DNA from 2 places in the Aeromonas oralensis genome. Region 2 is predicted to be linked to the other one. Evidence: predicted binding sites of a transcription regulator. Region 2 holds the regulator's gene; the other holds the start of a gene.
What was found. Region 2 encodes NrdR, which represses ribonucleotide reductase genes. Its sites were predicted from a motif close to CACNNTATANNGTG; they were not measured.

Region 1 (4,411 bases), 1.2 Mb from region 2:
TGTGCTGCTCGTGGGGCGGCAGGGCCTGGAAGTCGATGCGGTCGTGGGAGACGTCCACCTCTTCCGGGCGCCAGAAGAAGGAGAGCTGCTTTTCGATCAGCCGTTCGAACACTTCGTGTTTTTGCTGGTCATAACGGGCCACGTTGACCGATTGGCCGAAAAACATCGGCTCCTTGAGCTGGTCGTTTTGGGTCTGGCAGAAAGTTGAATAGGCCATGGTTGTCGAATATCGCGAAGTAGGGGAAACAGGAGGGCGGGAGCTTGTCGCTCCCGCCCGGTTCATCAGATCTTGCAGGCGCCGCCGGCACAACCGTCATCTTGCAGATCGGTCTGGGCATCGTCCGCACCATCACGGGTGTTGTGATAGTACAGGGTCTTGAGGCCGTATTTGTAGGCGGTCAGCAAGTCCTTCAGCAGCTGCTTCATCGGTACCTTGTTGCCTTCGAAACGGGCGGGATCATAGTTGGTGTTGGCGGAGATCGCCTGATCCACGAACTTCTGCATGATACCGACCAGCTGCAGGTAACCATCGACGCTCGGTTGCTTCCAGAGCAGTTCGTATTGATCCTTCAGGCGGTCATACTCGGGCACCACCTGCTTGAGGATGCCGTCCTTGGAGGCCTTGACAGAGACCAGGCCGCGCGGCGGCTCGATGCCGTTGGTGGCGTTGGAGATCTGGCTGGAGGTCTCGCTCGGCATCAGGGCGGTCAGGGTGGAGTTGCGCAGACCCACGGTGCGGATCTCCTCGCGCAGCGCTTCCCAGTCCAGGTGCAGCGGCTCGTTGCACAGGTTGTCCAGATCCTTTTTATAGGTATCGATGGGCAGGATACCCTGGGCATAGGTGGTCTCGTTGAAGGCCGGGCAGGGGCCGAACTCGCGGGCCAGCTGCACGGAGGCTTTCAACAGGTAGTACTGGATCGCCTCGAAGGTGCGGTGGGTCAGCGCCAGACCGGAACCGTCGGAGTAGCGGGCACCATTCTTCGCCAGGTAGTAGGCGTAGTTGATGACGCCGATCCCCAGGGTACGGCGGTTCATGCTGCCCTTCATCGCGGCCTTGAGCGGGTAGTCCTGATAGTCGAGCAGGGCATCCAGGGCGCGCACGGCGAGATCCGCCATCTCTTCCAGATCTTCCAGCTTCTCGATGGCACCCAGGTTGAAGGCGGACAGGGTGCAGAGCGCGATCTCGCCCTCTTCGTCATCCACGTTGTTGAGCGGCTTGGTGGGCAGTGCAATCTCGAGGCAGAGGTTGGACTGGCGTACCGGCGCCACGCTCGGATCGAACGGGCTGTGGGTGTTGCAGTGGTCTACGTTCTGGATGTAGATGCGACCGGTACCGGCGCGCTCCTGCATCATCAGGGAGAAGAGATCGACCGCCTTGAGGGTCTTCTTGCGAATGCTCGGGTCCTGCTCGTACTTGACGTAGAGCGCTTCGAACTTGTCTTGATCCGCGAAGAAGGCATCGTACAGGCCCGGTGCATCGGACGGGGAGAACAGGGTGATGTCGCCGCCCTTGATGAGGCGCTGGTACATCAGCTTGTTGATCTGTACGCCGTAGTCCATGTGACGGACCCGGTTCTCTTCCACGCCGCGGTTGTTCTTCAGTACCAGCAGGCTCTCCACTTCGGTGTGCCACAGCGGATAGAACAGGGTGGCCGCACCGCCGCGCACGCCGCCCTGGGAGCAGCACTTCACGGCAGTCTGGAAGTACTTGTAGAAGGGGATGCAACCGGTGTGGAACGCTTCGCCACCACGGATCGGGCTGCCCAGACCACGGATGCGGCCGGCGTTGATGCCGATGCCGGCGCGCTGGGAGACATAACGCACGATGGCGCTGGCGGTGGCATTGATGGAATCCAGGCTGTCGTCGCACTCGATCAGCACGCAGGAGCTGAACTGACGGGTCGGGGTGCGTACGCCGCTCATGATCGGGGTCGGCAGCGAGATCTTGAAGGTCGAGACCGCATCATAGAAGCGCTTGATGTAGTCCAGACGGGTATCTTTCGGATACTTGGAGAAGAGGCAGGCCGCTACCAGGATGTAGAGGAACTGCGGGCTCTCGTAAATTTCGCCGGTGACACGGTTCTGGACCAGGTACTTGCCTTCCAGCTGCTTGACCGCCGCATAGGAGAAGTCCATGTCGCGCCAGTGATCCAGGTGCTGGTTCAGCTCCTCGAATTCGGCCTGGCTGTAGTCTTCCAGCAGGTGCTTGTCGTACTTGCCCATGTCCACCAGTTTGGCAACGTGCTGATAGAGATGGGGCGGCTCGAACTGGCCGTACGCCTTCTTGCGCAGGTGGAAGATGGCCAGGCGGGCGGCCATGTACTGGTAGTCCGGGCTTTGCTCGGAGATCAGGTCAGCAGCGGCCTTGATGACGGTTTCGTGGATATCGGCGGTACGGATGCCGTCATAGAACTGGATGTGGGACTTGAGTTCCACCTGGGAGACCGACACGTTGTCGAGACCCTCGGCAGCCCAGTCGAGCACGCGGTGAATTTTATCCAGATCGATGGGTTCTTTGTGGCCGTTACGCTTCGTCACAAACAAGTTCATTGGCTGATGACCTTTAGTTGATTCCCGAAAAACCATCGCACGGTGCTTGCCTCCAGGCCTTTGAGAGGCGTGGGAGGTGGGGACCTATTGTACGATGAATCACAAGATATAGTGTTATTTTGATTTCGAGCTACAAGATAGTGAGGTCGGCCCGGCTTTGCAATCTGTGGATAAGGGATTAGCTGTGGATAAATTGTGGGTGTTCCGCTCTGTGTTAGTGGACGCTCACAGCGAGTGGGTTTTCATCCGTCCGATCCGGTAAATGCAAGTCTGATGATCGAACATGGAAAATTTAAATAACTTTTTTTGCTTGCGAAAAGGGGGTGTTTTTACTAGCAAATTCAGCCTGATTATCCCTTGTGCAGCAAGGGTCAAAAGGTGTCCGATCTCGCCGCTTCCCTGCTTGTCAAACCGCCAAAACGGGGGATCGCCAGCGATCCCCCGTCGGTACTGCCAAGGCACTGCCGCGATCAGTCAACAGTGCTCATCTGGCCACCCTTTGGCGGTAAAGCTGCCTTTGTTATCCATCTCTGCTGCCTGCCTCCTGTACCAGGGTTGCCCGGCACGGGCTGGCAATCTCAGCCCAGCTCGTAGCGCAGCCAGTGGTGCAGGGCTTGCACGGTGTCAAAGTGCAGATCGGCGCCCCACTGGGCCGGATCCTCATCGTCATTGAGATAACCCCAGCCGGCGACGGCGGTGCGCATGCCGGCGTTGCGGCCAGCCTCGATGTCGCGCACGTGATCCCCCACATAAAGGCAGTGGCTCGCCTCGACGCCAAGCTGGTCGCAGGCAAAGTACATGGGGGCGGGGTCGGGCTTGCGCACCGGCAGGGTGTCGGCGCTGACGGTGACACCGCAACTGGCCAGCGCCGGCAGGGCCGCCAGCAGCGGTTCGGTGAGAAAGCCCGGCTTGTTGGTGACGATGCCCCAGGGCAGCTGCTTCTCGTCGAGCCACTCGATGAGATCCACCATCCCCTCATAGGGGCGGGTGCCGACGCAGAGGTTGGCGGCGTAGTAGTCGAGCAGGGCGGTGCGAAGGCGGGTGGCGCCCAGCTCTTCCAGCAGTTCGTCACCAAGACCGGCCCTGAGCAGCCCGAGCGCCCCGTGGGAGGTGGTCTGACGGATGATGTCGTCAGAGAGGGGGGCGAAGCCTTCGTTTATCAGCACGTGGTTGACGGCGGCGCCAAGGTCTGGCGCGGTGTCCAGCAGGGTGCCGTCCAGATCGAACAGCACGCAGCCAAGGGGCGCAGCAGAGTGAGTCATCATCAGCCTTGCTCCGGGCGCTCGAACGCCACCATGTAGTTGACGTCGACGTTGCGACCGAGCTTGAAGCTGTTGGAGAGCGGCGCGTAGTGCACCCCACTCATGTCCCGTACCAGCAGGCCAGCCGCCTCACCCATGCGACACAGTTCGGCGGGGGTGATGAACTTCTTGTGGTCGTGGGTACCCTTGGGCACCATTTTCATCAGGTACTCGGCGCCAAGGATCATCATCAGATAGGCTTTCGGGTTGCGGTTGATGGTGGAGACGAACACCTTGCCGCCCGGGCGTACCAGGGTGGCGATGGCGCGCAGCACGGAGGCGGGATCCGGCACGTGCTCCAGCATCTCCATGCAGGTGACCACGTCATACTGGCCGGGGGCCTCATCGGCGTGAGCCTCGGCGGTGATCTGGCGATACTCGAGCTCCACTCCCGCCTCGAGGGCATGGAGGCGGGCGACCCCGAGGGGCTCCTTGCCCATGTCGATGCCGGTGACCTTGGCACCCCGGCGAGCCATGCTCTCGGCGAGAATGCCGCCGCCGCAGCCGATGTCGAGGATGCGCTTGCCAAACAGGCCGCCGCTCTTGTCGGTGATCCAGTC
Region 2 (4,411 bases):
CGCCATCAGCGGGAAGATGTGGCCGGGCTGCACCAGATCGGCGGCCTTGGCATTCGGTGCGACAGCAGCCTGCACGGTCACCGCGCGGTCGGCGGCGGAAATGCCGGTGGTTACCCCTTCGGCCGCTTCAATGGTCACGGTGAAGGCGGTGGAGAACTGGGCGTTGTTGCGATCGACCATCAGCGGCAGCGCCAGCTGCTTGCAGCGATCCCGGGTCAGGGTCAGACAGATGAGCCCCCGGCCGTAGCGGGCCATGAAGTTGATATCTTCCGGGCGGACACAGGAGGCGGCCATGATGAGGTCCCCTTCGTTCTCCCTGTCTTCGTCATCCATCAGGATCACCATCTTGCCAGCCTTGATATCGGCAATGATTTCCTGGGTCGTGCTTAGCGCCATGGGCTACTCCATCAACATGCTGCGGGGATTGAGCCAGTCGGCTCGGCTTGATACTGCCTATTGTGCTCTAGATGGGGCACAGGGGGCCCCATTTCAATCGGCGCGGGATCACAGAAAAGCGTTTTTCCCGCCGAGGGGCCGTCACAGGAAACCGGACTGGGCCAGCTTTTCCAGGGTCAGGGTGGAGGCGTTGCTCTCCTCGCGCTTGCCCGTCATCAAGCGCTCCAGATAGCGGGCAATCTGATCCACCTCGAGATTGACCCTGTAGCCAGGTTTCCACTGGGCGATGGTGGTCTCCTGGGCAGTGTGGGGCACTATGGTCAGCCGGAACAGATCCCCCTGCACCGCGTTGACGGTGAGGCTGATGCCGTCCACCGCGATCGATCCCTTCTCGGCGATGTAGCGGGAGAGTTCGCCCGGCGCCTTGATCCAGTATTCGATGGCGCGGCCGCTGGACGATTTGCTCTTCACCTCGCCGATGCCGTCCACATGGCCGGAGACCAGGTGGCCACCGAGGCGGGAAGTGGGCATCAACGCCTTCTCGAGGTTGACCCGATCGCCCACCCTGGCGGTGGCGAAACCGGTGCGGGAGAGGGTTTCCAGCGACACGTCGGCGGTATAGCTCTTGTCGCCGAGCGCGATCACGGTGAGGCAGACGCCGTTGGTGGCGATGGAGTCGCCCAGCTTGACGTCGCCAAAGTCCAGGGTCGGTGCGTGCACGGTGAGGACCATGTCCTCACCCTGACGGTGCAGCTCGGCCAGGGTTCCCACCGCTTCGATAATTCCGGTAAACATGCAGATCACCTTGCTGATGATGGGGGCGGCACCGCCCCCTTTAACATTGATAAATCAGGCCAGTCTGGCCGTAATGCGGATATCCGGCCCCACCATGCGCACATCCTTGATGTTGAGCTTGGGCGCCTGGAACAGCCGGGTCAGTCCCGGCAGGTGGAACAGGCCGCGCCCTTCATCCCCCATCAGTTTGGGCGCCTGATAGAGTACCAGGTCATCCACCAACCCCTTGTCCAGCAGGGCGCCGCACAGCCGCGGTCCCGCCTCCACCAGCACAGAGTTGACGTTCTGCTTGGCCAGCAGCATGAACAGGCTGACCAGATCCAGCTTGCCGTCCAGCAGCGGTACCTCCAGCTGTTGCACCCAGGCGGGCCACTCACCGGATGCCTTGTGGCGAGCCAGCAGCACCGGGCCCTCGCTCTGGAACAGCGGCAGATCCGGGGTGAGCCGGTTTTGCGAATCGACGATGACCCGCAGCGGCTGGCGCAGGGTCTCTTTGGGGTAGCTGGCCTTGACCGAGGCTGGCAGCTCGTCCCAGCGCACGGTGAGGGAGGCGTTATCCGCCAGCACCGTCTCGGCGCTGGAGAGCACCGCATCGTGGCGAGCCCGCAGTCGCTGCACGTCGCGACGCGCCTCCGGGGAGGTGATCCACTGGCTCTCGCCGCTCGCCATGGCCGTGCGACCATCCAGGCTGGCGCCGAGCTTGACCGTCACCTGTGGAAACGCGGTGCGCATCCGCTTGAAAAAGCCCGGGTTGAGCGCCTCGGCCTCGGCGGCCAACAGGCCGAAATCGGTCTTGATGCCGGCCTCGGAGAGCATCCGCAGGCCGCGTCCACCCACCTGAGGGTTGGGATCCACCATGGCGGCGACCACACGGGTCACCCCGGCCTTGATCAGCGCCTCGGCGCAGGGCGGGGTGCGGGCCGTGATGGGAGCAGGGCTCCAGGGTCACGTAGGCGGTAGCGCCACGGGCGTTGTCACCGGCGGCATGCAGGGCGTAGACCTCGGCATGGGGCTCGCCGGCCCGCTGGTGCCAGCCCTCTCCCACCACCACGCCGGCTTTCACCAACACGGCGCCGACACAAGGGTTGGGGGCAGTGGTGTAACGGCCGCGGCGGGCCAGTTCGAGGGCCCGGCTCATCCATTGGTAATCGTCTTGACTAAACATCTGGGCTCCTCTGACAGCACATCCAGGCTTACGCAATATCGTAGGTTCGATTAGCGCAGCGTAATCGAGCGCGGCAACCTGGTTTGGAAGAAAAACTTACTTCTCCAGCTTGGCGATCTCTTCACCAAACTCGCGAATATCTTCAAAGCTGCGATAGACGGAGGCAAAGCGGATATAGGCCACCTTGTCCAGGCTCTTGAGCTCGTCCATCACCAGATTGCCCACCAGCTGGGAGGCGACTTCACGCTCGCCGGTGGCGCGCAGGCGGGACTTGATGTGGTTGACCGCCTTTTCGATGGCCTCCATGCTCACCGGGCGCTTCTCCAGCGCCCGCAGGATGCCGGCCCGCAGCTTGTCTTCGTTGAACGGCTCGCGTGAGCCATTGGACTTGATGACGCGGGGCATCACCAGCTCGGCCATTTCGAAGGTGGTAAAGCGCTCGTGGCAGAGCAGACATTCGCGACGGCGGCGCACCTGATGGCCTTCGGCCACCAGACGGGAATCGATCACCTTGGTATCTACCGCACTACAGAAAGGGCAATGCATCGGACCTCCGGCGTTGACGGAAAAGGGTGCCGGCCCCGGGGGCTGGCGCTAGGCCGGCCAGTGTAGCACGGCCATCCGGAACCGGTAAAAGCCCGTGGAAACAAGGGATGTGACAGATGCCATCAGCAACCACGGAGTGCATCAATGGCGACATCAGACAACCAGAGTACAGTATTGGCGTCGCTCTCGATTAACTCGACAATGGCTTCTCTCGGACCTGTCCGCCACGCTTCAGTGCCATAGAGTGCCGCCTGTGAGCGGTTCAATTCCTCAAGGTCATCGTAAGCCCGCATCAAAAAATAAACGTCCGGATCATGAAGGGAGGGTCCGTGATTCACCACATCCATCCCCCACTCACGATGTAGAGGCAAACTCTGCTCTGCCACCAACCGATGAAAAATCGCTCCACTCCCGGCTTTGAGCCGATAGTTCCGAATCTCTAGCACTCTCTTCACTGAGCTATCTCCTGCAATCCATCTCTTGAAAAATAGTGTTTCCGATGTTCACCCTGACTATCCAATCAACCGAGCTCAGTCGTCATAAGGCAGGGCATCGGGGTCGCAGCCCTGATAATCGGGTTCGGGATCCACGGCAAAGCGGCGCGCCTCGATATGGCTGTGGCCCAGCAGCAACGCCTTGCCTACCCGGTGCATGCCATCCATCACCCGGCCGGCGCTGTCCAGCAGGATGGGATAGGCGAGATCGGCCGCCATCATCAACTGGCAGTGCTCCACCACGCTGCGCACCGTGGGGCGGGCGGCGTCATGGTCGTACCAGTGCTCCTGATCGAGCTCGGCAATCTCGCCAAGCGCCACCGCCTGCACCGGCAGATCGCGGCTCAGTCGCACCAGCCGGCGCACGTCCCACGCCAGCGCCCCCTGTTCGCTGGCGCGAAAGTGGTACTGGGCGCGGATCGCCTGCCCGAGCTCAGCCTCCAGTGCCGGTTCTTGCTGTTCACTGGCCATGATCAGATTGCCTTGCCCGCTATTCTCTTCGCCATTCATAGTCATCAGGCCCCCCTGTGTTGCCAAACGCCACAAAAAAACAATGCCACCCGTGGGTGGCATTGGTCTCAAACCGGGTGAGGGCCGTTATCAGGCATACACCGGGAAACGACGGCAGATGTCCAGCACCTGTTCACGTACGGTGGCCAGCACGGCATCGTTGTCGTGGTTGTCCAGCACGTCGCAGATCCAGTTGGTCAGCTGGATGGACTCGGCTTCTTTGAAACCACGGCGGGTGATGGCCGGGGTACCGATCCGCACGCCGGAGGTGACGAACGGGGAGCGCGGGTCGTTGGGCACGGAGTTCTTGTTGACGGTGATGTTGGCTTTGCCAAGGGCCGCATCGGCCTCTTTGCCGGTCAGCTCACGGCCGATCAGGTCAACCAGCATAAGGTGGTTGTCGGTACCGCCGGAGACGATCTTGTAACCGCGCTCGATGAAGGTCGCTGCCATCGCCTTGGCGTTCTTGACGACCTGAGCCTGGTAGGTCTTGAACTCGGGTTCC

Region 1: nrdA (class 1a ribonucleoside-diphosphate reductase subunit alpha) is a predicted target of NrdR. The motif match lies at 2,651-2,664, and genes of this name have one in related genera.

The regions. Positions count from the first base shown of each region.
Region 1 covers NZ_CP187186.1:2,360,272-2,364,682, reverse strand. Annotated here, with positions in the region: gene nrdB (class Ia ribonucleoside-diphosphate reductase subunit beta) at 1-217, opposite strand, end outside; gene nrdA (class 1a ribonucleoside-diphosphate reductase subunit alpha) at 283-2,550, opposite strand; gene ACPDZI_RS11065 (HAD family hydrolase) at 3,129-3,815, opposite strand; gene ubiG (bifunctional 2-polyprenyl-6-hydroxyphenol methylase/3-demethylubiquinol 3-O-methyltransferase UbiG) at 3,815-4,411, opposite strand, start outside.
Region 2 covers NZ_CP187186.1:3,567,940-3,572,350, forward strand. Annotated here, with positions in the region: gene ribBA (bifunctional 3,4-dihydroxy-2-butanone-4-phosphate synthase/GTP cyclohydrolase II) at 1-396, opposite strand, end outside; gene ACPDZI_RS16485 (riboflavin synthase) at 538-1,191, opposite strand; partial or broken gene ribD (bifunctional diaminohydroxyphosphoribosylaminopyrimidine deaminase/5-amino-6-(5-phosphoribosylamino)uracil reductase RibD) at 1,246-2,356, opposite strand; gene nrdR (transcriptional regulator NrdR) at 2,453-2,902, opposite strand; gene ACPDZI_RS16500 (NIPSNAP family protein) at 3,025-3,357, opposite strand; gene ACPDZI_RS16505 (hypothetical protein) at 3,433-3,867, opposite strand; gene glyA (serine hydroxymethyltransferase) at 3,997-4,411, opposite strand, start outside.